DNA from 4 places in the Vibrio japonicus genome. Region 2 is predicted to be linked to each of the others. Evidence: predicted binding sites of a transcription regulator. Region 2 holds the regulator's gene; each other region holds the start of a gene.
What was found. Region 2 encodes PurR, which represses purine synthesis genes. Its sites were predicted from a motif close to TNANGNAAACGTTTNCNTNA; they were not measured.

Region 1: the regulator PurR is predicted to act here: its motif matches at 3,828-3,847, upstream of NP165_RS12570 (NCS2 family permease).
Region 3: the regulator PurR is predicted to act here: its motif matches at 2,633-2,652, upstream of pckA (phosphoenolpyruvate carboxykinase (ATP)).
Region 4: the regulator PurR is predicted to act here: its motif matches at 4,606-4,625, upstream of glyA (serine hydroxymethyltransferase).

What each region holds. Positions count from the first base shown of each region.
Region 1 is NZ_CP102096.1:2,642,179-2,649,898, reverse strand. Features, by position in the region: gene trmH (tRNA (guanosine(18)-2'-O)-methyltransferase TrmH) at 1-416, opposite strand, end outside; gene spoT (bifunctional GTP diphosphokinase/guanosine-3',5'-bis pyrophosphate 3'-pyrophosphohydrolase) at 480-2,606, opposite strand; gene rpoZ (DNA-directed RNA polymerase subunit omega) at 2,645-2,917, opposite strand; gene gmk (guanylate kinase) at 2,994-3,617, opposite strand; purine riboswitch at 3,899-3,998, shown strand; gene NP165_RS12570 (NCS2 family permease) at 4,061-5,431, shown strand; gene NP165_RS12565 (phosphate-starvation-inducible protein PsiE) at 5,566-5,991, shown strand; gene NP165_RS12560 (YicC/YloC family endoribonuclease) at 6,031-6,897, opposite strand; gene rph (ribonuclease PH) at 7,077-7,720, shown strand, end outside.
Region 2 is NZ_CP102096.1:1,771,674-1,779,393, reverse strand. Features, by position in the region: gene NP165_RS08410 (TVP38/TMEM64 family protein) at 1-678, opposite strand, end outside; gene NP165_RS08405 (TfoX/Sxy family DNA transformation protein) at 839-1,432, opposite strand; cyclic di-GMP riboswitch class I at 1,634-1,719, opposite strand; gene purR (HTH-type transcriptional repressor PurR) at 1,861-2,868, opposite strand; gene torD (molecular chaperone TorD) at 3,083-3,733, opposite strand; gene torR (two-component system response regulator TorR) at 3,970-4,698, shown strand; gene elyC (envelope biogenesis factor ElyC) at 4,740-5,537, opposite strand; gene cmoM (tRNA uridine 5-oxyacetic acid(34) methyltransferase CmoM) at 5,651-6,442, shown strand; gene mukF (chromosome partition protein MukF) at 6,445-7,720, shown strand, end outside.
Region 3 is NZ_CP102096.1:2,672,303-2,680,022, forward strand. Features, by position in the region: gene gspD (type II secretion system secretin GspD) at 1-61, opposite strand, end outside; gene gspC (type II secretion system protein GspC) at 101-979, opposite strand; gene hslR (ribosome-associated heat shock protein Hsp15) at 1,201-1,587, shown strand; gene hslO (Hsp33 family molecular chaperone HslO) at 1,615-2,490, shown strand; gene pckA (phosphoenolpyruvate carboxykinase (ATP)) at 2,827-4,455, shown strand; gene NP165_RS12725 (AsmA family protein) at 4,647-6,548, shown strand; gene NP165_RS12730 (bifunctional GNAT family N-acetyltransferase/hotdog fold thioesterase) at 6,572-7,507, opposite strand; gene dtd (D-aminoacyl-tRNA deacylase) at 7,598-7,720, opposite strand, start outside.
Region 4 is NZ_CP102096.1:702,756-710,475, reverse strand. Features, by position in the region: gene NP165_RS03385 (serine hydrolase) at 1-403, shown strand, start outside; gene ybeD (DUF493 family protein YbeD) at 608-886, shown strand; gene lipB (lipoyl(octanoyl) transferase LipB) at 1,065-1,724, shown strand; gene lipA (lipoyl synthase) at 1,742-2,707, shown strand; gene NP165_RS03365 (hypothetical protein) at 2,838-3,164, shown strand; gene glyA (serine hydroxymethyltransferase) at 3,299-4,549, opposite strand; gene NP165_RS03355 (YitT family protein) at 4,895-5,494, shown strand; gene vexH (vibriobactin export RND transporter permease subunit VexH) at 5,550-7,720, opposite strand, start outside.

The DNA.
Region 1 (7,720 bases), 870 kb from region 2:
GGGATAATGATGTCCTGATCAGCGAGTCGCTTTGCTTGCTCGGACGCGCCAACTTTTTCGCTACCGAGAATGATCGCGGTAGGTTTAGTGTAATCAATCTCGCGAAAGTCGACAGCGGTGTCTGACAAGTTGGTCACCAATACTTGCATGCCTTGTGCTTTGAGTTCTTTCACTGCATCGGCAATTGAGTCGTGGGTTTCCACTTCCACCCAGTTACGTGCGCCCGCAGATGTGTGGCTCAGTGTGCGCATTTCGTGAGGCCAAACGGCATGGACTTTGTGCAAGCCAGTAGCATCAGCGGTGCGGATAACTGCTGAGACGTTATTTGGCTTGTGGACTTCTTCCAGACACAGAGTGAGGTCGGTCTGTCGAGATTTCAGGACTTCTTGAATTCGTTGGTAGCGTTCTATGTTCATAGTTCAAAAATAAACGCCCTTGAAATGGTGTATTTCAAGGGCGATTGAAGTTAATTCTAAGCGTTAGTTTTTGCGTCGACGGACTTTAAGCGTTTGTGGCATCGCTTTAATCTTACGCATGATTCCAGCCAGATGAACACGGTCTTTGGTCGTTAACAATACGGTGACTGTGTATAGGCGACCATCACGTTCTTCGGTCGACAAGCCATGAATATTAGAGCCTGTCTTGGAAATCACATTGGTCAGTTCGGCCAGTGCGCCTTGACGGTTCTGTACATCGACTCGTAGCTCTGCGATAAACTCTTGGTCGTACTCTTCTGACCATTCCACTGCCATGTATTTATCTGGTTCTTTCTGGTAACCACGTACGTTTGGACACGTCTCGCGGTGTACCACCAGTCCTCGACCGGGAGAAACGTGGGCAATAATATGGTCGTCAGGAATTGGGTGACAACAGTTCGCAAAGGTTAACAGCAACCCTTCAGCACCACGAATCGGTAGTTTCTTCTTCGGTTTGCCGTCTGCGTTGGTGACTTCGGTCAACTCGTCTGCATCGCCCAATAAGCGACGTGCAATCACGATGCTCATTCGCTCACCAAGACCGATAGCGGCGAGTAAGTCTTCCAGAGTCGCGACTTTGAGCTCTGCCAATACGTGGTTGATATTTTCTTCACTGATATCAGTGATCGAAAGCTCACCCAGCGCGTGGTTAAGCAGGCGTCGGCCTAGAGTGATTGACTCTTCACGGCGCATGGTTTTAAGAACTTGTCGGATCTTAGTACGCGCGCGTGATGTCACTACATAGTTGAGCCAGGCGGCGTTTGGTCTTGCGCCCGGAGCACTGATGATTTCAATCGTCTGACCATTTTTTAGCGACTTGCTAAGAGGGTAAGGATTTCTATCAACACGAGCGCCAACACAGGTATTACCTACGTCAGTATGAACGGCATACGCGAAGTCTACCGCAGTCGCGCCAACTGGCATTTCCACAATGCGGCCTTTTGGCGTGAAGACGTAAATTTCATCCGGGAAAAGGTCAGACTTAACGTTTTCGATAAACTCAAACGAGTTACCCGCACTTTGTTGTAGCTCAAGCAGGCTTTGCATCCAACGCTGGGCTTTTACTTGCGCAGTGGTACCAGTGCGTTCGCTATTGCCTTTACCTTTATATGACCAGTGCGCAGCGACACCTTTGTCTGCCATTTGGTCCATGTCTTCCGTACGAATTTGTACTTCGACCGGCACACCGTGAGGGCCGACCATAGAGGTATGCAGCGATTGATAGCCGTTTGCTTTTGGTACTGCGATGTAATCTTTCATGCGGCCTGGACGCGGCTTGTACAAGCTATGCACTTGGCCAAGTACGCGGTAGCATGTGTCTGCCTCTTCCACCACCACACGAAACGCGTAGATGTCCATGATGGTGTGAAAACGCTGTTCTTTGGTTTTCATCTTATTGTAGATGGAGAACAGGTTCTTCTCGCGTCCGACGACACGGGCTTTAAGACCAACTTCTTCTAGACGCCCTTCAATCTCACTATGGATGCGTAGAATCATCTCTTTGCGGTTACCGCGTGCGGCTTTTACTACTTCTTTGAGTACGCGATAACGATTCGGATACAAGGCTTCAAAACCAAGCTCTTCTAGCTCTGTCTTGATATTGTGTATGCCTAATCGGTGGGCAAGTGGAGAGTAAATTTCGAGCGTTTCACGGGCGATGCGACGTTTTTTATCGGGGCGTAGAGCACCCAGAGTACGCATGTTGTGAGTGCGGTCAGCCAGTTTGATCAGAATGACGCGAATGTCTTGCACCATGGCAAGTACCATTTTGCGAAAGTTCTCAGCCTGGGCTTCCTTGCGATCTCGAAACTTAAGTTTATCCAGTTTGGACACGCCATCAACGAGTTCAGCTACTGTTGTACCAAACTGAGTTTCTAGCTCTTCTTTGGTGACGTCACAGTCTTCGATAACATCGTGAAGGAGTGCGGCCTGCAGAGTTTCAATATCAAGACGCATTTCGGCCAAGATACGAGAGACGGCAACAGGGTGGATGATATAAGGTTCCCCGCTGGAACGGGTCTGCCCTTCATGGGCATTTTTCGCTACCACATAAGATTGACGCAGAGCCTCAATTTGAGGCTCTGTTAGGTATTCTTGGGCAACGTCTTTGAGACTATCGAATAGATACAAATTTTAGGCCCGGAAGATAGTTGTTACGAAGAGTCAGATTAACGAGTGTGAGCAATGCTGCTTACTGCTGCTAATTCTGCTGCTTCTTGCTCTTGTTGCTCTTGACGCTCACGAGCATCTAGGATTTCTTTCGTGATAAGACCTTCTTCGATCTCGCGTAGAGCGATAACCGTCTGCTTATCGTTCTCTTCTGGCACTAGTGAATCTTTACCGCCAGTTTGCATTTGACGAGCGCGGCGAGCCGCAATGAGAACTAGGTCGAAACGGTTGCCAACTTTTTCAACAGCGTCTTGAACAGTTACGCGTGCCATGAGGACTCCAAATTAGTTAACTAAAATTTTGTATGACGAGAAATTATACAGCGTGAGTATTCCTAGTGTCTAGGACTTACTCAGCCAATAACGCATCAAGCATGCCTTTATATTTAGCAGCTTGTTTATCTTGCTTCAATCTTTCTGCACGAAGGATGGCTTTAAAATCTATCAATGCAGTATCGAAATCATCGTTGATGATCACGTAGTCGTATTCGTTGTAGTGAGAAATCTCTGATTTTGCTTCAGCCATACGCTTAGCGATAACGGCTTCACTATCTTGACCTCGTGTATTCAGACGACGCTCTAACTCGCCGTTTGAAGGAGGCAAAATGAAGAGACTTTTTGCTAATGGCATTTGCTCACGAATCTGACGTGCACCTTGCCAGTCGATATCTAGAAATACGTCGATACCTTTATCTAGGTTTTCTTCGATCCAAATGCGAGAAGTGCCGTAGTAGTTACCGAAAACTTCAGCGTATTCAAGGAATGCACCTTGCTCGATTAAATCTTCAAATTGTTCCTTTTGAACAAAGTGGTAGTGAACACCATCTTCTTCACCAGGACGCATGCCACGTGTGGTATGTGATACAGACACTTTCATTGCGTAAGTAGGGTTTGTTTCCAGCATGGCTGAAATCAAGCTCGATTTTCCCGCGCCGCTTGGTGCAGATACGATATAAAGAGTGCCTTTGCCCATAGGTACAATTCCACGTTTAGATTCGATGTGTCGAAAAGAGAATTCGACATATTTAAAGATAGCACTGACCGTGTCGAATCACCGAATTGGTGAAATTTAGGCCAGAAAAATGGAGGCGAAGAGTATCATAAACAGGCAGTTTATAACAACAAGTTCCCACATAAGTGGGATGTTCAGAGTTATCCTTATTGTTAGAATGAGAGTCCCGAACTTGGCAAACGTTTGCTTTTGTCGAGCTTTTCATCAGAAAGGCGTTGAGTTTTTATTCCAGATCTTTACAATCCGCGCAAACGATTAAATGCTGTATATCCCTAGTGTTATGGACTAGAAGTTTCTACCGCCGAGCCTATCTTGGTGACTACAGTTTTTAGTGACGCCTAGCTCTATTGAGCACTCACAGCATTTGCTCTACATTGCCATTTACCCACGATAAAGGTTTCGCTGTGAGTTTCGACACCACACTCAAAGCCCAGAATAGCTCTGGCATACTCGAATCAGTCTTTAAAATTTCTGAACGCCGAACAACGATTAGCACGGAATTATATGCAGGTTTTATTACCTTCCTTGCGATGAGTTATATCTTGGCTGTCAACCCTGCAATTTTGGGTGGCATTCCTGGTATGGACAAAGGTGCGGTGTTCACGGCGACCGCGTTGGCTGCGGCGGCTGCGACATTAATTATGGGTATTTGGGGCAATTATCCAGTAATGCTGGCACCAGGTATGAGTATGAATGGCTTCTTTAAAGGCATGCTGCTCAGTGGCTCGGTCGCTTTAGTTTGGCACGAAGCGCTATTTGGCATTTTCTTGTCGGGTGTGCTATATCTGATTTTGTCGATGACTAACATCCGTAAAGCGATGATTGAATCGATCCCCGAAGACTTAAAGCTCGCCATTACGGTTTCACTCGGCCTGTTTATTGCCTTCTTGGGATTAAAGAATGCTGGAATTATTGTCTCGAACCCAATTGTTTTGGTCAGTATGGGCAACATTGCTGATCCTAAAGTTGTTATCGCTTACATCAGTATCTTTATCGCCTTGGGATGTATGATCCGTGACATCAAGTTAGCCACGTTTATCTCATTTATTTCAGCTATTTTGCTGACCGTTCTGGCCGATGTGTTTCTGGGCACGAACAATGCGCCGATTCCAGAGCAAATCATTTCCGCGCCGCCAAGTTTGTCGGGCAGTTTTGGTGCGGTGTTTAACTTCTCTGGGTTAACCGCAGATAAAATGTTTGATTTGCTGTTTATCGTGATTATCTTCCTGATTGTCGATTTCTTTGACGGATTGAGCACGATTGTCGGGGTAGGGCGTGATGCAGGTATCATCGACAAAGATGGCAAAGTACCCAATGCGCGTTCAGCACTGGTTGCGGATGCGGGTGGCACGGTCATTGGCTCTGTGTTGGGGACTACATCAATCACTGCATTTTCTGAATCAGGTATTGCGTCTTCTCAAGGAGCAAAAACAGGTTTGGCAGCGGTTGTGGTTGCTGGATTGTTCTTGGTATCTCTATTCTTATATCCGCTATTCTCTATGTTTTCAGCTGCGATGGTCGCACCGGCGATGGTCGTAGTCGGTATCTACATGATTGGTCGTTTAGGTGATATTCAATGGGAACAAAAAGAGTCCCGCATTGCCGCCTTCTTTACCATTATGTTCACCGTGTTGAGTTTTTCTCCGGCCAACGGCATGGCGATGGGTTTTATTAGCTACGCGTTCTCAATGGTTGTGGCGGGTAAGGGGAAAGAGGTGCACCCAGTGATTTACGCGCTGTGTGCGTTGTTCCTCAGCTATTTGATACTGTTATAAAAACGCGGCGCGATAGTGTTATCGGTCTCTATGTTTTTGCCAAATAAAATGGCTCTGCTTTTGTAGAGCCATTTTTTATTCATTGAGCCATGGTAGTATTGATTCCAATATCACAAAGATTGTGGAATAAGGAAATGCCATCTCAGTTACCTCCCTCGTTTAGTCGCCCTTTTTTAAAAATTTACCATGTATTAGAAGCACTATTATTGATTGCGATTACGCTCGCCACCGTGTTTGCCATGGTGGAAGAGTTCATGCATATGTATGAGCAGAAGAAGGTATTGCTGACCGATATTCTGTTGATGTTTATCTACCTTGAAGTGTTGGCAATGGTTCAGCAGTTTGTCGTCAATGGTAAGATCCCGGTTCGATACCCGATTTACATCGCGATGATGGCGATCGCCCGTTATATAACGCTAGGGATGAAAGAGTTGGATGCGGTGCCAGTGGTTTGGCTGTCGGTTGCGGCATTTATTCTCGCGGCGGCTACCTTGTTGATCCGCGCTGGGCATCATTATTGGCCTTACGTAGACCGAACGACACAAGAAAAAGATGAATAAAAAGAAGCCCTGCGATTGCAGGGCTTCATCTTTTAAAGGTTATTCAATGTTCTGGATCTGCTCACGCATTTGTTCTATCAGAACTTTAAGCTCTACACCAGACGCCGTGATGTCAGTGCTGATGGATTTTGATGCCAGCGTGTTCGATTCGCGATTGAACTCTTGCATCATAAAGTCTAAACGACGGCCAACAGCACCGCCTTTTTTCAGGATATTGTTGGTTTCTTTTACATGAGAATCTAAGCGGTCCAGCTCTTCAGCGACATCAGACTTTTGAGCAAGAAGAATCAGCTCTTGTTCTACGCGTGATGGATCTAGCTCCACTTTCGCTTCTTCGAACTTAGTGAAAAGACGTTCACGTTGCCACTCAATAATTTCAGGCATTCGAGCGCGTACTTTCGTCACTTCGTCTGAAATCGCAGTTAGGCGCTGTTCAATAAGTGCTTTCATGTTTTCGCCTTCGCGACCACGTGCTTCAATGAATTCACTTAATGCTTCGTCAAAACCTGCCAGCAACTCTTTATTCACTGTATCCATGTTTTGCTCTGGTGTTTCCATCACACCTGGCCACTGCATGACTTGGAATGGGTTAATTCGGCTAAGCTCACCCGTCATATGCATGACTTGTTCAGCGGCTTTGATTACCTGCTTGGCTAGAGTTTCATTGATGGTCAGTTCGCCCTTTGCTGCTGGGTTAGCTTCAAAGCGCAATGCACATTCTACTTTTCCGCGTGCCAGTTTTTTACGAAAACGCTCACGCAGAACTGGCTCTATGCCTCGAAATTGCTCTGGTAGGCGAAAGTAGTTTTCTAGATAACGTTGATTGACCGAGCGAATTTCCCAAACGGCGCTGCCCCAATCGCCTTTAACTTCTTTGCGAGCGTAGGCTGTCATACTGTAGATCATCGAATTTTCCTATTTATCAATTTTTGAAAATAACGCAAGGCTATAGTAGCACAAAGCCCTTATCTGGCAGTAACGGAGAAAGTAATGCGCGTAGCTTTGTTATACAAACTCCGCTATACTCCTGCTCCAATCAAATTCGTCTCCCCCTATCATCAGATAGAAAAATAAGGTAGATGCCCATGCGTCCAAACGACCGCCAGGCGGATCAAATTCGCCCAATTAAAATTACTCGCAACTATACCGCTTATGCTGAAGGCTCTGTGCTGGTTGAGTTCGGTAATACCAAAGTGCTTTGTAACGCAACAGTTGAAGAAAACGTGCCACGTTGGATAAAAGGTCAAGGTAAAGGCTGGGTAACTGCTGAGTACGGAATGCTCCCTCGTTCAACGCATTCGCGTATGCGTCGTGAAGCGGCAAGTGGTAAGCAAGGTGGCCGTACAATGGAAATCCAGCGCCTGATTGCTCGTAGCCTTCGTGCTGTCGTTGATCTAGAAGCGATGGGTGAGATTATGGTCACTGTTGACTGTGATGTGATTCAAGCGGATGGCGGAACACGTACGGCGTCTATTTCAGGTGCAAGTGTGGCTATGGCGGATGCGTTCCAGCACTTAGTTGACAATGGCAAGCTGAAAGCGAACCCAATGAAAGGGCACGTTGCCGCTGTTTCTGTTGGCATTCTGGGTGAAGAGATATTGTGTGACCTAGAGTACGTTGAAGACTCAGCAGCCGATACTGATATGAATGTGGTGATGACTGAAGATGGCCGCATGATTGAAATTCAAGGTACTGCAGAAGGTGAACCGTTTACTCACGATGAGTTAAT
Region 2 (7,720 bases):
ATTGTAGGAATGCGGGGATTTAAGTTTGGCCATTAGCCACTTCACAATAATAGGAAATAAACCCAGCAATGCAAAAGAGGCCAAAACAGAAGGAGAAACGATTCCCGACAGTGTGTCGATTTGAGCGAGTTGTGTTCCGGCGTTTAGGTAAACCGCCGTTCCAGGTAACATTCCAAGTTGGCTGACCAGATAGTAGCGGCTGACTGATATTGGCGTCAGACCCATAAGCAAGTTGATCAGGAAAAAAGGAAACACTGGAATGAGTCGCAGCGAGAAGAGATAGAACGCGCCATCACGCTCAACACCTTGATTAATCGCTTGGAGCTTGTTACCAAATTTGCTTTGAACCCACTCTCGAAGCAAAAAGCGGCTGCTCAAAAACGCCAAGGTTGCGCCAATGGTGCTGGCAAATGACACTAGGAATAAACTCACCCAAAAGCCGAAAAGTGCAGCGCCTAATAGGGTAACGACGGCGGCACCGGGTATTGAGAATGCTGTAATTGCCACATAAGCGAGAAAGTAAACCAACGCTGCCAGTGCAAAGTTTGCATTGATAAAATCGTCTAACGCAATTTGCTGGGCTTTGGCATTGTCGAGTGTCAGATACTGGCCGAAATTTGTCGCTAAGAAAATGATCAGGCCAAGCAGTATTAAGCCAAGGATCCACTTTTTATTCATTACCAAGTCCTACTTCATTGCTTACTTTGCTAATTATTCATGTCGTCTTGACTTAAACGACATGAAAGTGACATATCTGATAAGAACGCCTAAGTGGATAAAAAATTCCCTTAAAAAAACAAAGTCAGCACAGGGCTGACTTTTCTATATCTAATGAGGCTTACTTTCCCAGCATACTCAGCAGTTCTTGCCTGCGGCTTTGGGGGATAACCGACCAATGCGTTCCATTTATAGCGCCTTCTAAAGCCCATAACAGTTCCACATTGAGCTCGGACGTCTGTGTCGATTGAATTGCTCTAAAAGCCTCAACCGAACCTGCGTTTTTCAACGACTCGACATCACTGATGCCGGCTTTTTTCAACATGCGCTCTGTTGCAAGGCGCAAATTAGGCAAGTCTTTTAATCGAGTTGGCTTTGCTTCTGCTTGAATCTGTTTATCTTGCTTCGCTGCTTCAAGTGCGTCTTGGGCCATAGCTAAAGTGCGTTGCTCATCATTGGACCAATCCTCTGTCAATGCAAAATATTTGGTCACTACGGGGAAGCCACGCTTTTTATAAACATATGGGTCAAGCCCGATTTCTTTGCATCGTTTTGCAAGTTCGTCATCGGCCCTTATATGAAGTTTGTCGTTTACTACAAGTGCAAACATAGTGTCATCGGCAAATATGCCGAAACCACCAAACATTGAGCGGGAGTGAATTTTCCCCAGTCGCTCAAATAGCCTCATAGAGTCTTTAAGTATTGGTTTATCCATGCTGTGTTTTCTCGGTGTATATGTATACGCCACCAATTCAGGTCCGAGAGAGTAGCAAAATATTGCATACATTATGTCAGTAAGGCGTCATACAAGTGCATATTCCACTAAGTTTTGTGAAACGCCAACGGAACGCTGCTTCTGAGGAAGAGCCGACATCTTGTGGATGAAGAATCCATTGTATTGCATTTGCATTTTGCCATCGGCAACCCCGCTACCATACATATACATACTTAGGCCGGTGGCTTTGCGTCCTATCTTTTCAGAGTAGTTTGCCCTGTGCGTGGCTCTAATCGAACTTTCAGAGGATAAATAAAAATCGTTCAAATTATCATGGGGAGATGAGCTAAATGTGATCTTAGTTCCGAGGTGATTAGGTAGTTGTGCATTTAACCACCATCAATCAAAGGGTTAAATGCACAAAAAGGTTATTTATTCAGATTTTGCACGGTGCATCGTTCAACGATTTCTGGATGCATTTCAAAAACGCGTTTTTCGTGTTCTTTGTCTTTGATGCGCTCTAACAGAATTTCGAAAGCATTTTTACCTACACGGCGCTTTGGTTGGTGTACGGTGGTTAACGGAGGAGAGAAATATTCAGCCAGTTCTATGTTGTCGTAACCAATAACAGACATGTCTTCGGGAATACGGATCCCTTTTTGCTGCAGTCTGCTCATTAGGCCAAGTGCCATCGTATCGTTGAAACAAAACACTGCCGTAGGTTTTTTGTCCATTGCTGCGATTTTATCCGCTGCCAGTACTGCGGTATCACATTCGAAGTTACCTTCCAGTATCCAATCTTCTTCAACGTTGAGATTCGCTTCACTCATTGCGCGTCGATAACCAGCAATACGCTCTTGGCACGCTAACTTTTCAAAATGTCCACTTAGGCACGCAATATCCGTGTGACCGTGGTCGATCAAGTATTTCGTTGCTAGGTAGCCACCTTCTTCTGAATTATCGATGATCTTGTCAGCCTGAGAGCTTTCCGGACCCCAATCCATGATGACTTTTGGAATATCTTTGTGACGCTCAAGCATTTCGCTGAGTTCTTCAGTAAGATCAGAACACATAACAAGAATGCCATCGACGCGTTTTTCAGCCAGCATGCGGATGTAGTCACGTTGCTTTTCGTAGATGCCGCCCGTATTACACAGGATCAGCGTGTAGCCTTGACGGTAACAATAGCTTTCAACGCCATCGATCACTTCTGAGAAGAATAAGTTTGTTGACTGAGTCACCAGCATGCCAATGGTACGAGTCGTGTTGCATTTTAAGCTACGAGCAACCGCACTAGGCGCGTAATTAAGCTCTTTGACTGCTTCCATTACTTTTTCTTGAGTAGCTTCAGCAACAAAGCGTGTTTTATTAATTACATGTGAAACCGTTGTTGTTGACACACCGGCTAAGCGGGCAACGTCTTTAATAGTGGCCATAAAGTTCTGTCCTGTCGATTACTGCCACAGAAGTATATTCAAGTTTAGAATAATTTGGCAGAAAGTATCAGAAACACAAAAACCGCTTTGTTAGCGGTTTGTATTCATTTCGATCATTGTTATCGTTTGCGGACACAATTTTAGACTGCAAACCTTTTAAGAGCAAATAAAAGGTTTGCGTATCAGGGAGAAACCTACAAAAACAGAATCGCCTTTATTCTTTACCTTGTAGGTAGCGGCAATCTAATTCTAGGAAGGAAACAAGTAATTGTACGATAGACGCGTAGAAGCCAAATTTATCCAAAGACTGGCACTTTTGGGAAAACTGAGGTGTCCAGCTTAATAGATGCTGGTGGATAAGCTGTGCTTGCTCGGTTAGGGCGTTATCTAATTCATGCTCTTTCTCTAACTTGTTGGAAAGTATGATTAAGTTGCCTAAAAAGTCCAATTCAATTGCGATGTGATCAGCAGGTTCATTCAGGCTCTTGTCCACTTCAATATCGTAGGAGCGCATTAAATCTTCCATCTCTTTTGCTGGCTTATCGTTCAAAAGACCGGATTTTCCAATGTAAATAGAGGCATAAGGAAGTGCGGAATCTCTGTCTGATTTTAAAAAGAGATCGCAAAAGTCAGCAGCAAGCTCTAGCTGTGCGTCTTCTCTGTCTAAAAGACGATTTAGGGAATCCACGACTTTTGTAACAGCAGGTTTCAGCGACTCATTTTCGCCAAGTCCTGACAGGAAAGAACGAATTTCTACTGAATGATATTGCTCCAGACTCTCTTGCGTTAACTCTCTTGCCAAAAGGCTAGACAGCCACCAGTAGATTTCCGCGCGTTTTTCATTGAATGCTTTGATTTCTTGCATTAGCTGAGACTCCTAAGATAACTGCCAGGTAGTCTACATAATAAAAATGAACAGCGGTAATGGTGATTATGTCGATTTAAGTCTAAATATTAAGGATAGTAAACAGGTAAGCGGGTTTTGTTTTGAATCAATAAAAAACCATCTTTCGTAAATTTAAAGTGACAAATACTAGAAATGTTACTAGTTATGAATAGAATACAGATCAATATGAAGACCAAAGCAAATAAGTGGTGTAAATGAGTTATCACGTACTAGTTGTAGAAGATGACGCAGTCACTCGCAGCAAGCTCGTTGGGTATTTTCAGAATGAAGGTTACCAGGTGAGTGAGGCCCAAAGCGGTGAGGAAATGCGCGAATCGCTACAAAATAATGCCATAGAAAATAATGCGATAGATTTGGTGATGCTAGATATCAATCTCCCAGGTGAAGATGGCTTGATGCTCACTCGTGAACTTCGCAGTAAATCAGACATTGGGATTATCCTGGTAACAGGACGCACGGATAGCATCGATAAAATTGTTGGTTTGGAAATGGGAGCCGATGATTACGTCACGAAGCCGTTTGAGCTTAGAGAACTTTTGGTTCGCGTAAAAAACCTATTGTGGCGAATTTCCAATACGCGCAATGCTTCAGGCTCTACGGTTCAAACTAAGCAAGATGAGCATGTGGTTCGTTTCGGTGAGTGGACTTTCGACATACAGCGACGCGCGTTAAGTCATGCCGGTGAGCCAGTCAAATTGACTAAAGCGGAGTATGAATTGCTGGTTGCTTTGTCTTCACACCCTAAGCAGGTGTTAAGCCGAGAACGTATTTTAAACATGATCAGCCACCGGGTGGACGCGCCTAACGATCGCACAATCGATGTTTTGATTCGCCGCATGCGCGCTAAGATGGAGTTTGATCCTAAGAATCCACAAATCTTTGTTACGGTTCACGGTGAAGGGTACATGTTCGCCGGAGACTAAAACTCAATAAAAAAATACCGAGGCTTTCACCTCGGTATTTTTTATCCTTCGTTTTCCGTCGCTAAAGGCTTTTCTGGGGTAGATACCCAATCACGAAGTGATTGCCAGATACGGCCAAGTGTTTCATGCCAGTAGCGCTCAGTTTGCTCTAAGTACTTGGCTTTAGGTGTGTACTTCTCCCAAGCCTGAGTGACATTTTGAAACGCGAGATAGTTTGTTGGTGCTGGGTAAGGATCTAACCCAGCAGCGTGAAACTCATTAAGAGCTCGCTCCATATGACTCGCTGACGTCACCAATACGAGCTTTTTATAGCTAACAAATGCGGCGGCTTGGCGAGCTTCTTCCCAAGTGTCTTTTGCTGTTTCGAGAAGAATAATGTCCGATTTAGCGACCCCCAGTTCTAACGCAACCTGACCCATCATACGAGCATTGCTAACTTCTGCCCCCCCAGCGTAGCCGGAGAGAATGAGTTTTGCCCCCGGATATAGGCGCATAACACGAATCCCCTCGGCCAAGCGCATTAGCCCTGCGCGGCTTAGCTGTGAAGTTGGAGGCATTTCATCATCGACAACGTGGCCGCTACCAAGCACCATCACGTAATCTATCGATTCGTCCACAGGGAAAAACGCGGTGTATTGACGTTCAAGTGGCATCAGGAGTCTTGAAGAGACGGGCTGAAAGGCGATGAGAAAAATACCGATGAACGAAAACAGGACAACAAAACAGCCGGTCTTTTGATTCCTAGTGAACATGATTAACATTAATCCGACAATGCCGATGATCAGCATTGCAGGTAATGGCATAAGGAGTGAAGAGACCACTTTTTTCAGCTCAAACATACTAAATAGTCCGAAAAAACATCAGTTGATTATTTTTTAAGAGAAACCCTCTTTATTCCTGCTTTTCTTGTGACAGAATAGCAGCACGATTCGACATAATACCTTAAGCTGCTGTGACTGAAGACCGCAATTTCGACGATATTGCCCACAAATTTGTAAAAAACATATATGGCTCTGACAAAGGCGAGATACGGCAAGTCATTGTTTGGGAAGATTTAGAGCAATTATTAGACATGACGGGTGGGTCAGAGCAATCACTGAGCGTGCTAGACGCAGGTGGTGGTTTAGCACAAATGTCACAAAAGCTTGCCAAGCTCGGACACCATATCTCGTTATGTGATCTATCTTCGGAAATGTTGCAGCTAGCAGAACAGGATATTGAAAAAAACGGTTTGCTTGAGCAGTATCGCCTGATTCACGCGCCTGTCCAAGATATCGAACGGCATCTGAGTGAACAGGTCGATGTCGTGATGTTCCATGCCGTTATGGAGTGGTTAGCGGATCCGAAATCGGCTTTAGAAACATTATTAAAGCAGGTAAAACCAGGTGGCGCAGCATCAGTGATGTTTTATAACCACCACGGACTGGTATACAAAAATGTCGTATGTGGAAACATTCCTCATGTTTTGGAAGGAATGCCGCATCGAAAAAGATTTAAATTACAGCCACAGAAAGGCTTAAAGCCTGAAGACGTCTACCAATGGATAGAAGACGCAGGCTTTGAAATCTGCGGTAAATCAGGTATCCGCTGTTTTAGTGATTACATTGGAAATATGCAATACACAGGCGATTACCAGTATGAAGATGTGTTGGCACTCGAAAAGCAACTTTGTCGCCAAGAGCCATACCTCTCATTAGGCCGTTACATTCATGTGTGGGCTAAAAAGAAAGAAAAACAGGAATAACAATGAGTGAGATGACTCTCAATGCTGCAGAGCAACCAATCGATGAATTGGTAAGCTGGGTGAAGCAGCACGATTTCTCATTGAACCTGACGACTGAACGATTAGCTTTTTTGATCGCAATTGCCGTACTTAGCAACGAAAGGTTTGATGAAGAATTGGGTGAAGGTGAGCTGCACGATGCATTCACTATCGTCACTCGGCTATTTGAAGATACAGGGGAAGCGTCTGCTTTCCGTGCGAACAATGCCATCAACGAATTGGTGAAACAGCGTCTGATCAGTCGCTTTACCAGCGAGATCACCGATGGCGCGAGTATTTATCGATTGTCGCCTCTGGCAATCGGTATTACTGACTACTACGTTCGTCACCGAGAATTTTCTAAATTACGACTGTCGATTCAGTTGTCTATGGTTGCTGGTGAAATGGCAAAAGCTATTGAAGCCGCTCAGAAAGGCGGGACGCCAGGCCATTGGAAGAAAAACGTTTACGGGGTACTTAAATATTCTGTAGGGGAAATTTTCGACCAAATTGATCTTAATCAGCGCGTGATGGACGAGCAACAACAGTCGGTGAAACAGCAAATTGCAGACCTGCTAAACAAAGATTGGCGTGATGCAATTAACAACTGTGAAGCACTGTTGACTGAAACGTCCACCACACTAAAAGAGCTGCAAGATACGTTGCAGGCAGCAAGTGATGAGCTTCAAACTCAAATCCTCGACATCCAAGAGATCGTCTATGGTGACGACGAACTTGAGTTCATAGAAGAAGCCTTGTTTGGCTTGCAAATGAAGTTGGATCGCATCACGAGTTGGGGTCAGCAAGCGATTGATCTTTGGATAGGTTACGACCGTCACGTCCATAAGTTTATTCGTACTGCGATTGATATGGATAAGAACCGCGCCTTCAGTTCTCGTTTGCGCCAATCCATAAAAGATTACTTCGATATGCCTTGGTATCTCACATTTGCAGATGCAGAAAGGCTCTCTGATCTTCGTGATGAAGCTTTGGTGCTAAGAGATGATGAAGTCACCGGACAAGTTCCGATGGAAGTGGAATACGAAGAGTTTCAACAAGTCAACGATGAGCTGTCAGAACGCATAGCAGACATGCTTCGAGTGCATAAAGATCAAGGTACGCCAATCGACCTTGGAATTGTGTTGCGAGATTATCTGGTTCAGCACCCACGCACTCATCACTTTGATTTAGCCCGCATTGTCGTCGATCAGGCGGTTCGCTTAGGTTATTCGGAATCGGATTACCAAGCAATTCAACCAG
Region 3 (7,720 bases), 900 kb from region 2:
TTGGCGAAGTTAATAAGCTTCCTGCTAAAAGCCACGCGCTTTTCTTAAGCCAATGATTCACGTTTTACTCCTCGTGGCGATAGTGGCCAAAAGCCGCTACCTATAATTCAATATATATCTCGTACGGCTGGCCATCGCGCTCGACCGTTAGAGTTAATTCAGTCAGCTCAGATAAATTTTTGAATATCTCTCCCATAACTGCTGAATCTTTTAAATCCAATCCATTAATTTGAGTGGCAATATCACCAGATTCCAATCCTACTGCTTTAAATAAGGCAGGATCCTTACCTGGAGACAAACGATAGCCGACGATGTCATTACCATTTTTTACCATCGACATGCGCACATACTGGAACACTTGTTTTGTATCTTGACGAATCTCATCTCGGATCTGCTCTAGCTTATCCTGTGAAACCGGAGGGGGCTCAGCCACTTGACGAGGCTCTGATCTTTCGTATTTCAGCCCTTCAAGCATCACGGTTTCATTGCGGCCTGAGTTATCCACTATTACGCGATCCTGTTGCACTTGATATAGCTTAGCTCTGGTGCCTTCGATAACTTCACCGATCCCATAAGTCACCTGCTTACCACGATTGGCGATAACAGCCAGATTCTTATCTGGATTTGTGCTTGTGACGACTCCCACCAATACAACATTAAGCTGACTTTTGGGAGCATCTTGAACTTTGGGCTTTTCAACAACTTTACGCTGCTCTTGGTATTGACCAAAAAGCTGACCGTTTTGCAGCTCAGTCAGATTGACTGAAGAACCTACATTGCTTGACCGATTGTTGGAGGGTTTAGGTTGCCACTGAGTAATGGATTCAGATGTGAAAGGTTGCCAGATCAATCGACCTAAGATCCAAGCACTGACTACTAATAAAACAATCACTACAATCTTACTTAGGCGCTGCTGAATCTGTACATCTTGGATAGATTCGCTCAATCTGTACAGTGCGCTTGCGCTTTGATGCTTCACTGAGTGTCCTTCTCGTTTGCGCCCAAATCTGATGGTGCCCATTAATAAAAGTGTAGCCAACTATTGTACCAAAATCCCTAACAAGCTAAACACTTAACTCCCTATACCCAAAGGTCCAAATGCTAATTTTGATAATCCCGCTTGAAAAATGCACATCACATCACCATTGTTACAGCTGATATCACCAAATAATTTATTATCGTTAGAGGTCCGTTCCAACAATGGGTTCCCAAACAGAAGCAGTCAGGCTCGATAAATGGCTTTGGGCGGCACGCTTTTACAAAACGCGCTCTATTGCGCGAAACATGGTCGATGGCGGCAAAGTCCACTATAATGGCCAACGCAGCAAGCCTAGTAAGGCAGTTGAGCTTGGTGCAGTCATTACTCTTCGCCAAGGTCACGAAGAGAAAACCGTTGTTATTGAAAAGATTTCAGATCAACGACGAGGCGCTCCTGAAGCTCAGACTCTGTATGAAGAAACGGCTGAGAGCATTGCAAAGCGCGAAGAAAACGCCGCACAACGCAAACTTCATGCGCATAGCCCTAGCCCTGATCGTCGCCCTGACAAAAAACAGCGCCGCGACATCATCAAATTTAAACATCAATAAGTACCATACGTACGAGGAATTAACTCCATGGCAAACAACGTATTAAACCGCTACCTTTTTGAAGACCTCTCAGTACGTGGCGAGTTGGTGCAATTGGATGAAGTATACCAACGTATTATTACTAGCAAGGAATACCCTGCGGCACTTCAAAAGCTACTCGGTGAGCTATTAGTTTCAACGACACTTCTTACAGCAACACTAAAGTTCGAAGGCTCTATCACGCTGCAACTACAAGGTGATGGCCCTGTATCACTGGTTGTCATTAACGGTGATAACAACCAAAAGGTTCGTGGTGTCGCCCGCTGGGAAGGCGAAATTGCTGACGATGCAACTATCCATGACATGATGGGCAAAGGCCATCTTGTAATCACTATCGATCCAAAACAAGGTGAGCGCTATCAGGGTATTGTTGGCCTAGAAGGCGACAATCTCACTGACATTATTGAAGGTTATTTTGCTAATTCAGAGCAGCTTAAAACACGCCTTTGGATTCGCACTGGTGAACATGAAGGTATCGCACACGCTGCTGGCATGTTAATTCAGGTTATGCCTGATGGCACTGGCGCTCCAGAAGATTTTGAGCACCTTGAGCAGCTAACCAATACAGTGAAAGACGAAGAACTGTTTTCTTTGGGTGCCAATGAACTGCTTTACCGCTTATACAACCAAGAGAAAGTGCGCATCTTTGAACCTCAACCTGTTGAGTTCCACTGTGGCTGTTCTCGAGAGCGCAGTGGAGCAGCAATCATTACTATCGATAGAGCAGAAGTTAATGACATTCTGACAGAGATTGGCACCATTTCTTTACATTGTGATTACTGCGGCACGAGCTACACGTTCGACGAAGCAGAGGTGTCTGAACTGTTTGAACAGTCAATAACAGGTAATAAAACGCTGCATTAATTTATATTTTTTACCAAGCACGTAATTTACCCTTCAAAAGGCCAGCCAATGCTGGCCTTTTTGTGATCAACACCCCGTCATTCCTAGCTTTCCTGTAATTAAGCAACTGGTTAATTTTAGTCGAATATTAACGATTTTGGTCTAGCGCAAAGCTTTGCGTGCGCGATAAACTATCCCTGCCAATATGTGATGCGTCGCTTAAAACCCCAGTCTAAACAAGGATATTTTTTGAGCTATATCCCTGTTTTTACTTAGGCCCATTGCTAGCATGGTGAGCGTATAAAAATTAAAAAATTCTTACAAAATCCCTACAAATTATTCCGACAAGGAGCACCGATGACCGTTATGGAACATACAAAGGCTGCAACAATTGACCTGACTAAGCACGGACTGCATAACGTAAAAGAGGTTGTTCGCAACCCTAGTTATGAGCTGTTATTTGAAGAAGAGACTCGTGCTGACTTAGAAGGCTATGAAAAAGGTGTTGTCACTGAACTCGGCGCTGTTGCCGTTGACACTGGTATTTTTACTGGCCGCTCACCAAAAGATAAATACATCGTTAAGGATGCAACCACTGAAGAACACATGTGGTGGACATCTGACGCAGTAAAAAATGACAATAAACCAATCTCACAAGAAATCTGGAATGACCTAAAAGAACAGGTAACAAACCAGCTTTCTGGTAAACGTGTATTCGTTGTTGATGGATACTGTGGTGCCAACCCAGATACTCGCCTAAGCATTCGTGTAATTACAGAAGTCGCTTGGCAAGCACACTTCGTGAAAAACATGTTTATCCGCCCTTCAGAAGAAGAGCTAGAAACGTTCGAGCCAGACTTTGTAGTCATGAACGGCGCGAAATGCACGAACAAAAACTGGCAAGAACAAGGCCTGAACTCAGAAAACTTTACTGTATTTAACCTAACCGAGCGCACACAGCTTATCGGTGGTACGTGGTACGGTGGTGAGATGAAGAAAGGTATGTTTGCTATGATGAACTACTTCCTTCCTCTACAAGGCATCGCATCAATGCACTGTAGCGCAAACATGGGTAAAGAAGGCGACGTAGCCATTTTCTTCGGCTTGTCTGGTACGGGTAAAACAACCCTTTCTACTGATCCAAAACGTGAACTGATTGGTGATGATGAACACGGTTGGGACGATGACGGCGTATTTAACTTCGAGGGCGGTTGTTACGCGAAAACCATCAAACTATCGAAAGAAGCGGAACCGGATATCTACAACGCTATCCGCCGTGATGCCCTTCTAGAAAACGTAACGGTTCTTTCAGATGGCACTATCGACTTTGATGACGGTTCGAAAACAGAAAACACTCGCGTTTCTTACCCAATTGAACACATCGAAAACATCGTGAAGCCTGTATCGAAAGGCGGCCATGCGAAGAAAGTTATCTTCCTATCCGCTGACGCATTTGGTGTGCTACCTCCGGTTTCAAAATTAACACCAGAGCAAACTAAGTATCACTTCCTATCTGGTTTTACAGCAAAACTAGCTGGTACTGAGCGTGGCATCACTGAGCCAACACCAACATTCTCTGCATGTTTCGGCGCAGCATTCCTAACTCTACACCCAACGAAGTACGCGGAAGTTCTCGTTAAGCGTATGGAAGCAGCAGGTGCAGAAGCATACCTAGTGAACACAGGTTGGAACGGCAGTGGCAAACGTATCTCGATTCAGGATACTCGTGGCATTATTGATGCGATCCTAGATGGCTCTATCGAGCATGCAGAAACTAAGCACATTCCAATCTTTAACTTGGAAGTACCAACTGCGCTGCACGATGTTGACCCAACCATCCTTGACCCACGTGACACGTATGTTGATCCACTACAGTGGGAAAGCAAAGCTAAAGATCTAGCTGGGCTTTTCATCAACAACTTCGAGAAGTACACCGATAATGAAGAAGGTAAATCACTTATTGCAGCTGGCCCACAGCTAGATTAGTGACCTTGTCTTCAAATAAAATTCTAAGCCCCTATTTCTAGGGGCTTTTTGTTGCCTCGAACTCCAAAATGTTTCAAGCTAGTCATTGTTCCGTACTGGACGCCTCTTTTTCATTTCGTTGAAAAAGGCTTCATTGAGGCATGTCTAGCCGTGATTAGGATAGTGAATGGGTGTAAGGGAAGGTCGTAATTTTGAAGAGAATCTTGCTACTGAGCACAATATTCCTCATTTGTTTGCTGAGCCTGTTCGCCATTTCTCTGTATGCCCTACTTCAAACTCGCTACTCTGCAAACATCATTAACTTTGCGTTTCAGCATCTCACGCCTTATTCAGTAGTAGCGCGAAAAGCCCTGTACTCTCCCCCTTATCAACTAGATCTTGAGGATGTTGAGATAACATCTGAGAGCCAAACATTCCCGATTTCTAAAATCACAATCTGGCTAAGTCCTTATGTTTTTAGCGATGGCAAGTTGGCTTTTGATTCCCTACTCATCGAGGGAGCTAATATTGATGTGCGGAAGCTAGACACTCAGCTTGCTCGCTCTGTGCACCTAAACTCGATTTCACTTAAACATGTTGATATTTCAGCTGGACCTTGGTCAATACGAGAGCTCAGTGTGCAAATCAAAGAGCCTGTCTGGGAAAAGCCTGAACAACTCTTACCCTACGGAGAGTTACAACTCTCAGCACAACAGCTTTATTCTCATGGTGAAGCGTTTGACACGATTCTCATTGATGCCAAATATAAGCCCCAGAACAGCACGCTTTATGGTGTTTCTTTTGACTGGCGCGGTGCCAATATTTCCGGACAAGCAGAACAATACCAAAACGGATGGTCGTTGGTTAATGTCACCATCAATCACTTAAGGCTACCGCCTCAAATACCTTCAGAGCGACTTCTTTCCACACTTGAGTCTCTCAACCTGCCGATAGCTCATATCAACAGTCTGGATATTTTAGGAAGCAGCTTTAATTACTCTGGCTGGCGGTTTGAACAACTTGATGCCTCGTTGGAAAATCTATCGCTCGATAAATCAATATGGCAACAAGAAGAGGGATCTCTCTCATTTGATGCGGAAAGTGCAACACATTCAGCGTTCCAGCTTATTGCGCCCACCTCTAAGCTACGCATTACTCCAGAAGGCATTGAGTTTGAAGATTTTGATGCCGATTTTAAACAGGGACGAGTCCAAATTGATGGGCTTGTTTCTCCAAATCAAATTAAGTTAAACAGCCTAAAGTTATCAGGCATTAAATGGCTGGAAAATACCTCAGAGCTGTTCGACTCCTTACAAGCTGCCTCAACATCACTACAAAATTTTTCCATTCAGACACTGGAAGTAAATAACAGCCAACTTATTCAGGTGGAACGAAAACCTTACTGGCAGGCGTCTGGGTTTAACGCAACTGGAGTACAACTGTCGCTCATGCGTGATGGAGAATGGGGCTTCTTCCAAGGTGAGATCGAGCTCAGTGCAAACAGTGCAAGTTGGGATAACTGGCTAACCACACAAGCTCTGATAAACGCCAAGTCAGACAACAACAAAATTGCCCTCACACGAGCCTTCCTACCGCTCGAAAATGGCTATGTCGAAGCAACGGGTCAGTGGGACAGGCTCTCATTGAGTGCGCCTTGGCAATTTTCACTGTATGGCGATGGTATTCCATTGGAGCAATCTTGGGTTCAAGAAAAGCTGCCTTTTTCACTAACCGGTTTCGCTGAGATTGAGGCTGAACTTTCAGGCCTATCAGGAGACTACTCCATGTTCGCACACAGTGTAAGTGGAAAAATTGTCGGGCAAATTCATGGTGGGATCGTGGATGCGCGCAGTGCAGATGGTGAAATACAGTTCAAGCAGACTTGGCCACTTGAGGAAATCCAAATCGGCGCCGACAGAGGACGACTTGTTTTTCATTCTAAAAATGAAAACGCGCAACTCAGCGGGCGCTTAGATTTAACCAAACCCAAGTTTGGCACTCTGATTCTCAACATCAATCAAGAGTGCCAACAATTGTGGTCTGGAATTTTTGAGCTTACTAATGTGATAAAAAACATGTGTACCGAGGAAACGGTGGTTTCGCCAACTCAATAGCAATCCTCTCAATAGGAAACCACTCAAGCCTCAGACGGTATCGTTTCTTGGATGACGGATTGATAATCAGGGATCAGCATGTAAGTACCCACAAATTCGACTGCAGGCTCATCACCGCTATAAATGGTGACATGAATAACAATGCGCGCTTTTCGGCCTGCTGCCAATCTATCTAAATCACCACTGATGCCATCAAGTGATGTCGATGCGACCGGGCTTTGCGTCACCGGATGGCGGTATCGAATTCGGCTATCTACCAACACAATATCACCCTGTAGGTTTCTCTCTTTCATCAATAACCAAGTCATGCCCCATCCAGTCAACGTCGCTAAAGTAAACGCAGACCCTGCAAACATGGTGTTATGTGGATTGAGATTCGGGTTCAGCTGCGCACTGCACTCAAATTGGTAACCCGTGTATTGGTTGATCTTGATGCCCATCTTATCACTGATTGGAATTTGACTTTCCCAACGCTCCTGTAACTCTGAGCACCACTCCGGTTTACGTAGAACATTCGACATAGGGTCAAGTGGCTTCACCATTTGAAGGTGTCGAACTGGCCCACGTTCATCGGTCAGCTCACCACGACGCTCAAAACCATTCTTTTCGTAGAATGAAATCGCATCTTCACGAGCGTTACACACCAATCGCTTAGCCCCTTCTTGCAAAGCTAATGACTCCAAAGCCACCAACAACAGTGAGCCCATGCCTTTACTTCGACGAGAACCCTTAACCGCCATATAGCGAATTTGGCCCTCACTATCAGGTGTAATGTATAAGCGGCCAATCGCCATAGGACGACCACGCCCATCAACAATCATTCGATGAAAGCTCATGGGATCATATTCATCACGTTCCGAGCCTAAAGGCATACGCCATGGCTCTCGCAGCATCTGCCAACGAAAATGATAATACTTGTTAAGTTGGTTATCCGTTTTTGGAGTTATCAGCTTAAACATAAAAGTCCTTTTCAATTGCTGCTTCTTGGCAATGTTCGGCTTCAGAAGTAGCGGGATAATTCAGAGCTTCCAAACGCTCCACAGTGGTATTTATACTTGTAGCCAGAAAGTCACAGGACCATCATTGACCAGCGATACTTTCATATCGGCAGCAAATTGGCCTCTCGCTGTTGGCAATACATTTTCACACAAATCAGAAAAATGGTCGTATAG
Region 4 (7,720 bases), 1.1 Mb from region 2:
GATGGGAACGCAAAACCAGAACGCTCGTAAATCTGAAAGCAAAAAACTTCTTAGCTATGGTTTCCGTTTCTTTGAAACAGTTGCACCACACAAGGCAGGTGAAACATTCGTAGAAGAAAAAGTCTGGATGGGCGACAAAGACACGGTAGCACTGGGTCTTGACCAAGATACGTATGTAACACTTCCTCGTGGCCAAGCACAGAACCTAAAAGCAAGCTTTGTACTTGAAAAAGAGCTCAAAGCCCCAATTATGAAAGGTGATGTCGTTGGTAAACTATACTATCAACTTGAAGACTCAGATGTAGCAGAATACCCACTTCTTGCTCTTGAAGACGTAGAACAAGGTAGCCTGTTCAGCCGTCTGTGGGATTACATTGTCATGCTTGTTAAAAGCTTTTTGTAACCCAGACGACTATCGTATCTACCCTTGGTAATTGATTAAGATTCATCCAATCAAGCTAATCATATACTTACCTAGGATTTCGTTAAAAGCCGCTGACTGCGGCTTTTTTGCTTCCTAACCGATAGGTTTGGATAACTTGAGATTTAACGTTATTAGCAGTACTATTTCGCGCTGCTAAACCGACTTTCCAACTTGGAGTTTCCTATGCTGACTATTAACTCAGATGCAAAACTGAAAGACCTGCTAGAGTTTCCATGTTCTTTTACTTTCAAAGTAATGGGCCATGCAAAACCAGAGCTACCAGAAAAGGTACTTGAAGTTATTCAACGCCATGCTCCAGGTGATTACAGCCCAGCGATTAAACCAAGCGCAAAGGGCAATTACCACTCGGTATCAATCAACATCACCGCAACGTCTATTGTACAAGTTGAAACATTGTATAAAGAACTGGGTGATATCGACATTGTTCGCATGGTTCTATAATATTATTTGATTAATTCAATTTATTTTGAAAGCAGCTAGGGCTGCTTTCTTTTTAAATATCAACCAGATAATAAACCTTCAGTTTTGCTGGGGTTAAAAATGTGTTACTGGTATATAGTTGAAAAACTCGAACCAGTTTATAATCCCAAAACTTTATTAACTGACGGTAGGATCAGGAATGCAAAACCAGCTTGTTGTGAGATATCTAGGAAGACAAGATTACGAGCCAATTTGGCAAGCAATGCATGATTTCACAGATAACCGTACTGAGGACACCCTAGATGAGGTTTGGCTTGTCGAGCACAACCCGGTATTCACTCAGGGACAAGCAGGTAAAGCAGAGCACCTCCTGAATACGGGAGATATTCCCGTGGTACAAAGTGACCGTGGCGGCCAAGTGACTTATCATGGCCCGGGCCAGTTGGTTGCTTATTTCCTGATCAATTTACGTCGTAAGAAGTTGGGTGTCCGAGACCTCGTTACTCATATCGAGAATCTCGTTATCAACACACTAAAGAATTTCAATATAGAGTCAGCAGCACGACCAGATGCGCCTGGCGTTTATGTTGATGGTAAAAAGATCTGCTCTTTAGGACTTAGAATCCGTAAAGGCTGCTCTTTCCATGGTTTGGCTTTAAACGTAAATATGGATTTAACCCCATTTCTACGCATCAATCCATGTGGCTATGCAGGAATGGAAATGGTTCAGGTAAGCCAACTAGGTGGACCAACAGATCTTGAACAAGTGGAAAAGACTCTCGTCGACGAACTTGTTACTTTGCTTGGTTACGAGCAAGTGGAATTCAACACAGAAGCGCCCCTACGCGACACACAGTAAGAGAAGTAAAGAGAAGCATGAGTAAACCAATCCAAATGGAAAAAGGCGTTAAATACCGCGACGCCGATAAGATGGCATTGATTCCTGTAAAGAACATGCCAACTGAGCAAAAAGAAATCCTGCGCAAACCAGAATGGATGAAGATCAAGCTGCCTGCTGACAGCCAACGCATTCAAGACATTAAGTCTGCAATGCGTAAAAACAATCTTCACTCAGTGTGTGAGGAAGCATCTTGCCCTAACTTGGCAGAATGTTTTAACCACGGCACAGCTACCTTTATGATCCTTGGTGCTATCTGTACACGTCGTTGCCCTTTCTGTGATGTAGCCCACGGCCGCCCGCTTCCTCCAGAAGCAGAAGAGCCGCAGAAGCTTGCAAAAACCATTGCAGATATGAAACTGAAATATGTGGTTATTACTTCTGTAGACCGTGATGACCTGCGTGACGGTGGTGCTCAGCACTTTGCTGACTGTAACCGCGAAATTCGAGCGCTTAACCCGAACATCAAGATTGAAACCCTAGTTCCTGATTTCCGCGGTCGTATGGACGTAGCTCTGGATCTAATGAAAGACAATCCGCCAGATGTCTTCAACCACAACCTTGAAACAGCACCTCGCCTGTACCGTAAAGCACGCCCTGGTGCAAACTATAAGTGGTCACTTGAGCTACTAAGAAAGTTCAAAGAACAGCACCCAAATGTCCCAACTAAATCGGGTCTGATGATGGGTCTTGGTGAAACGAAAGAAGAGATCGTCGAAGTACTCAAAGATCTTCGTGCACACGGCGTAACTATGCTGACACTGGGTCAATATCTAGCGCCAAGCCGTCACCACTTGCCGGTTGAACGTTACGTTCCACCATCAGAGTTTGACGAGCTAAAAGAAATTGCACTTGAACTTGGCTTTACGCACGCTGCCTGTGGTCCATTTGTTCGCTCTTCATACCACGCAGATCTTCAAGCACAAGGCGTTGAAATTAGTTAATTTCATTATGCAACCAAAGTAATACCTGTAAGGCTGACTGATAACGTCAGCCTTTTTCATTTCCATTCTTGAATGAGAACGGACTCTTCTATAGGCTTAGTCCTATCACTAAAAAATAATTGGGAAAACAATGAAAAGACTAGGGATTATTACTATCGCACTGAGTGCACTCGCAGCTGGTTGCTCTTCAAACACGCAGCAAGACAATTTCCGCGAAGCCTCTTTTGAGCTGTGTAACACCGAAGTGAACTTGTACTCTGTCAGCGATGACGGTCGCGTACGTATCTCTTGTGCTGACGGCGCTAAGTTTGCTCTAGACAGCGAAGATACACTAGAGACGATGCGAGATATCAACATCGACTACTGTGATGGTGAAGGTCTAGGTAAATTCAGTGAAAGCCGTAAATACTACTCGTTTAAGTGTAAATCAGGCACGTTACTGAGCATTACAAAGTAACCTCAGTTAAGTAGATTTAAAAAGGGTCGATGTTATTGCATCGACCCTTTTGTTTATCGGTATTACTCTGGCAATAAAAAAGCGCCTTAACCACTGTATACAGTAACTAAAGGCGCTTTTTCAAATCAGTCAGATTATGCGTAAACTGGTAGGCGCTTACAGATAGCCAGAACTTTCTGTTTTGTCGCTTCGATAACTTCTTCGTTACCGATGTTATCCAGTACGTCACACATCCAGTTTGCCAGCTCTTTTGCGTCTTCTTCTGTGAAACCGCGGCGAGTGATTGCTGGAGTACCTACACGGATACCAGAAGTAACAAACGGGCTACGAGGGTCGTTTGGTACTGAGTTCTTGTTTACAGTGATGTTCGCTGCACCTAGTGCCGCATCAGCATCTTTACCTGTGATGTCTTTGTCGATGAGATCAACAAGGAACAAGTGGTTTTCTGTACTGTTAGACACGATTTTGTAACCACGCTCTTGGAACTGAGCAACCATCGCTTTCGCATTCTTAACAACACGACCTTGATAAGCTTTGAACTCAGGCTCCATCGCTTCTTTGAACGCTACTGCTTTACCAGCGATAACGTGCATTAGAGGACCACCTTGACCGCCAGGGAAAACTGCTGAGTTCAGTTTCTTGTACATGTCTTCGCCAGCGTTAGACAGGATAAGACCACCACGTGGACCTGCTAGCGTTTTGTGCGTCGTTGTTGTTACAACGTGTGCGTGCGGGACTGGCGTTGGGTATTCACCTGCCGCGATAAGACCAGCAACGTGCGCCATATCGACGAATAGGTACGCGTCAACTTTGTCTGCGATTTCACGCATGCGTTTCCAATCAACGATTTGAGAGTACGCAGAGAAACCACCGATGATCATCTTAGGTTTGTGCTCAAACGCTAGCGCTTCCATTTCGTCGTAGTTGATTTGTCCTGCTTCATCGATACCGTAAGGGATAACGTTGTAGTGCTTACCAGAGAAGTTTACAGGAGACCCGTGAGTCAGGTGACCACCGTGCGCTAGGCTCATACCTAGAACTGTGTCGCCTGGGTTAAGAAGAGCCATATAAACAGCGCTGTTTGCTTGAGAGCCAGAGTGTGGCTGAACGTTCGCATACTCGCAGCCAAACAGTTTACATGCACGCTCAATCGCTAGGGATTCCACTTTATCTACGTACTCACAACCACCGTAGTAGCGCTTGCCAGGGTAACCTTCAGCGTATTTGTTTGTTAGCTGAGAACCTTGAGCTTCCATTACACGTGGGCTTGTGTAGTTTTCAGAAGCGATTAGTTCGATGTGTTCTTCCTGGCGAAGAGTTTCTTCTTGGATAGCTGCGAATAGATCCGCATCGTAATCCGCGATGTTCATATCACGCTTTAGCATCTGTATCTCCTGACTCAGATTAAGACTTAAAGTTGCAAAAAATCCACTTATGATTCTGACGCAAACGTTTGCATCAACCTAATGGCGCGCATTCTACATAATTTGATCTTGGTCATAAAGAGAAAATTCTAACTTTTCTCATGCAGATTTTTCATAATGATTTTCAAGAGGCGTCATAATTGGCATATCTCAAACATCATCCAGTTGAGATGTGTCAATTTTATCCTTTACACCCCGTAAAACGACAATTACATAGGTTTACCTTAAATTTAGCTCTCAAGCTACCGAAATCCTTATTTTTTCAATAGTATTCGCGCCATTATTTACTCTAAAAGTTTCAATTTGATGGAAAAACACTCACACAAGGAAGATTGGATTGCAATTCTAACTGGGACCTTCTTAGTCGCTCAGGGCGTGTACTTCCTCCAATCAGCCAACTTACTGACGGGCGGTACAACAGGACTTGCTCTGTTAGCCAGTCAATTTGTGTCCGCTTCATTCGGTACGCTCTATTTTTTGGCCAATTGCCCATTTTACTTGTTAGCCTGGAAACGTTTTGGAGCGCGCTTTGCTTTTAATAGTGCGATTTCCGGCGCATTAGTCTCCATCTTTGCCGATCACCTTTACTTGGTGATTACATTAGAAACGGTCAACGAAGTCTACTGCGCGGTTGCTGGCGGATTGTTAATGGGGCTCGGTATGCTCATTTTGTTCCGACACCGTTCGAGTTTGGGTGGCTTCAATGTGCTGTGTTTATTCATTCAGGACAAATTCGGCATCTCTGTTGGAAAGTCCCAATTGATTATTGATGTTTGTATCCTCGTTGCGTCTTTCTTCTTCGTTTCACCTCAAGTGATAGGTTTGTCTATTCTAGGTGCCATTCTTTTAAATGTCGTACTGGCAATGAATCATAAACCCACTCGTTATACCGTGACCTACGGATAACAATAAGACACTGTCAAAGCAAAAGAGTCCGCTTTTCATAGCGGGCTCTTTGCTATTAATGTGATGTTCTGGTTTTTACATCATGGCTCAGTTCTTTATTTAGCTCTGTTTCCACATGGCCAGGTGACTGAGTATTGATGGAAATCAGGCGATACATCGCGGGAATAACAAACAAGGTTACCAAGCTGGCAAACCCCATACCGAAGAAAATCACCGTACCGACAGCCACTCGGCTTTCATAGCCTGCTCCGGTTGAAATGATCAGAGGAATGGCTCCGGCTAATGTCGTAAATGCCGTCATCATGATCGGACGTAAACGTCGGGCCGATGCAGCAACAATAGCCTTCTCAAACTCAAAACCTCGGTCACGCAACTGGTTGGCAAACTCTACGATTAAAATGCCATTTTTGGTCACCATACCGATCAGCATGATCATCCCTATCTGGCTATAAACGTTGAGCCCTTGATTCATTAAGAACAGTCCTAAGAATCCACCAAACACGCCCATTGGCACAGTGAACATCACCACCAGCGGGTTGATAAAACTCTCAAACTGAGCAGCAAGAACAAGATAAGCCACCAGTAACGCGAGTGCAAACACCACCAACACGCTCGATTGGTTCTCTTTGAAGTCTTTCGATTCACCTGAGTAGCTGATTGAAATGTCCCCTGGCAGAAGCTCTATCGCTTTTTGATCGAGGAAGTCCAACGCATCACCCAACGTATACCCTTCCACCAAATTCGCCGTGATGGTGATGGACTTTTGCTTATTGTAGTGCGCTAATCGAATCGACGACGCCACCTCTTCAATTTTGGTAACTGTGTCCAGTGTGACTAGCTCCCCAGAGGACGTACGTAGATAAATTTGGCTAAGATCTGACGCATTATTAAAGCTGTTCTCATCCCCTCTTAAATACACATCGTATTCTTCACCACGCTCAACAAATGTCGTTTCGCTTTTACCACCGAGCATCACTTCCAGCGTATCGGAAATATCTGAGATACTGATACCCAATTCTGCCGCGCGTTGTCTATCCACCGTCACCACCAATTCAGGTGTTTTTTCTGAATAGTTAATATCTACGCCTTCCATAAATGGGGATTCTTCGGCCAAGTTCTCCAACTCTTCTGCCCATTTTTTGAGTTCAGGGTAATCTGAGCCACCTAGCACGAACTGCACGGGCTCACTTGAACCACCACGGAACCCCGGCATAAAAGGAAAAACTCGTACATCCGGAATATCAGCAAGGGCTCTTCTGACCTCTCCCAACCCTTGCTGAGCTGTCACTTCACGTTCGTTCCAGTCTTCAAGGATCATAATGACAAAGCCCGTTTGGTCACCCGCATTCCCGCCAAACGCTGGCGATTGAATGCTGAATGATTTAAGAAAGCCCTGACCAAGTAATGGCAACAAGCGCTCTTCCACCAAATCCATATTGGCAGACATTCGGTTATAACTGGTGGCATCAGCGCCACGCACGAACGCTAACAGTACGCCACGGTCTTCCGATGGCGTTAACTGTGAAGGTACTTGTTGCATCAATCCCCAGCTTCCACCAATACACGTGAGAATGATCAACGGCGCGGCCCATTTCCACTGTAGAGATCTTGCCAGTACTTTCCGATAACCACTTTCCAAGCGCTTAAACATCCCCTCAATAAATTGGCTAAAACGGTTCTGCTTTACGTTCGCTTTGAGTAATTTGCTTCCAAGTACTGGCGTTAAGGTTAATGCAATAATCGACGAGAAAATCACCGACATGGCGAGCAACACGGAGAATTCCGTAAACAACAAGCCGACCATACCATCCATAAATGAGATCGGCAGGAACACCATGACCAATACCAACGTGGTCGCAACCACTGCGAAGCCGACTTCGCGAGTCCCCTTATAGGCCGCCAACAAAGGACTCTCGCCTTGCTCAATGTGGTGGAAGATGTTTTCTACCACCACTATCGCATCATCCACTACCAAACCGATAGAAAGGATGAGTGCCATCAAAGTGATAAGGTTGATGGAAAATCCAAAATAGTACGCGGCCATAAACGAGGAAATTAAAGACACTGGCACGGTGACGGCTGGAATCAACGTTGCACGAGACTGACCGATAAAGATGTACAGCACCAGAATGACTAAGCCACCCGTAATAAACAGGGTGTTGTACACTTCGGAAATAGAACGATCGATAAATACCGTTGAGTCATAGTCAATCGCAAGTCGAGTTC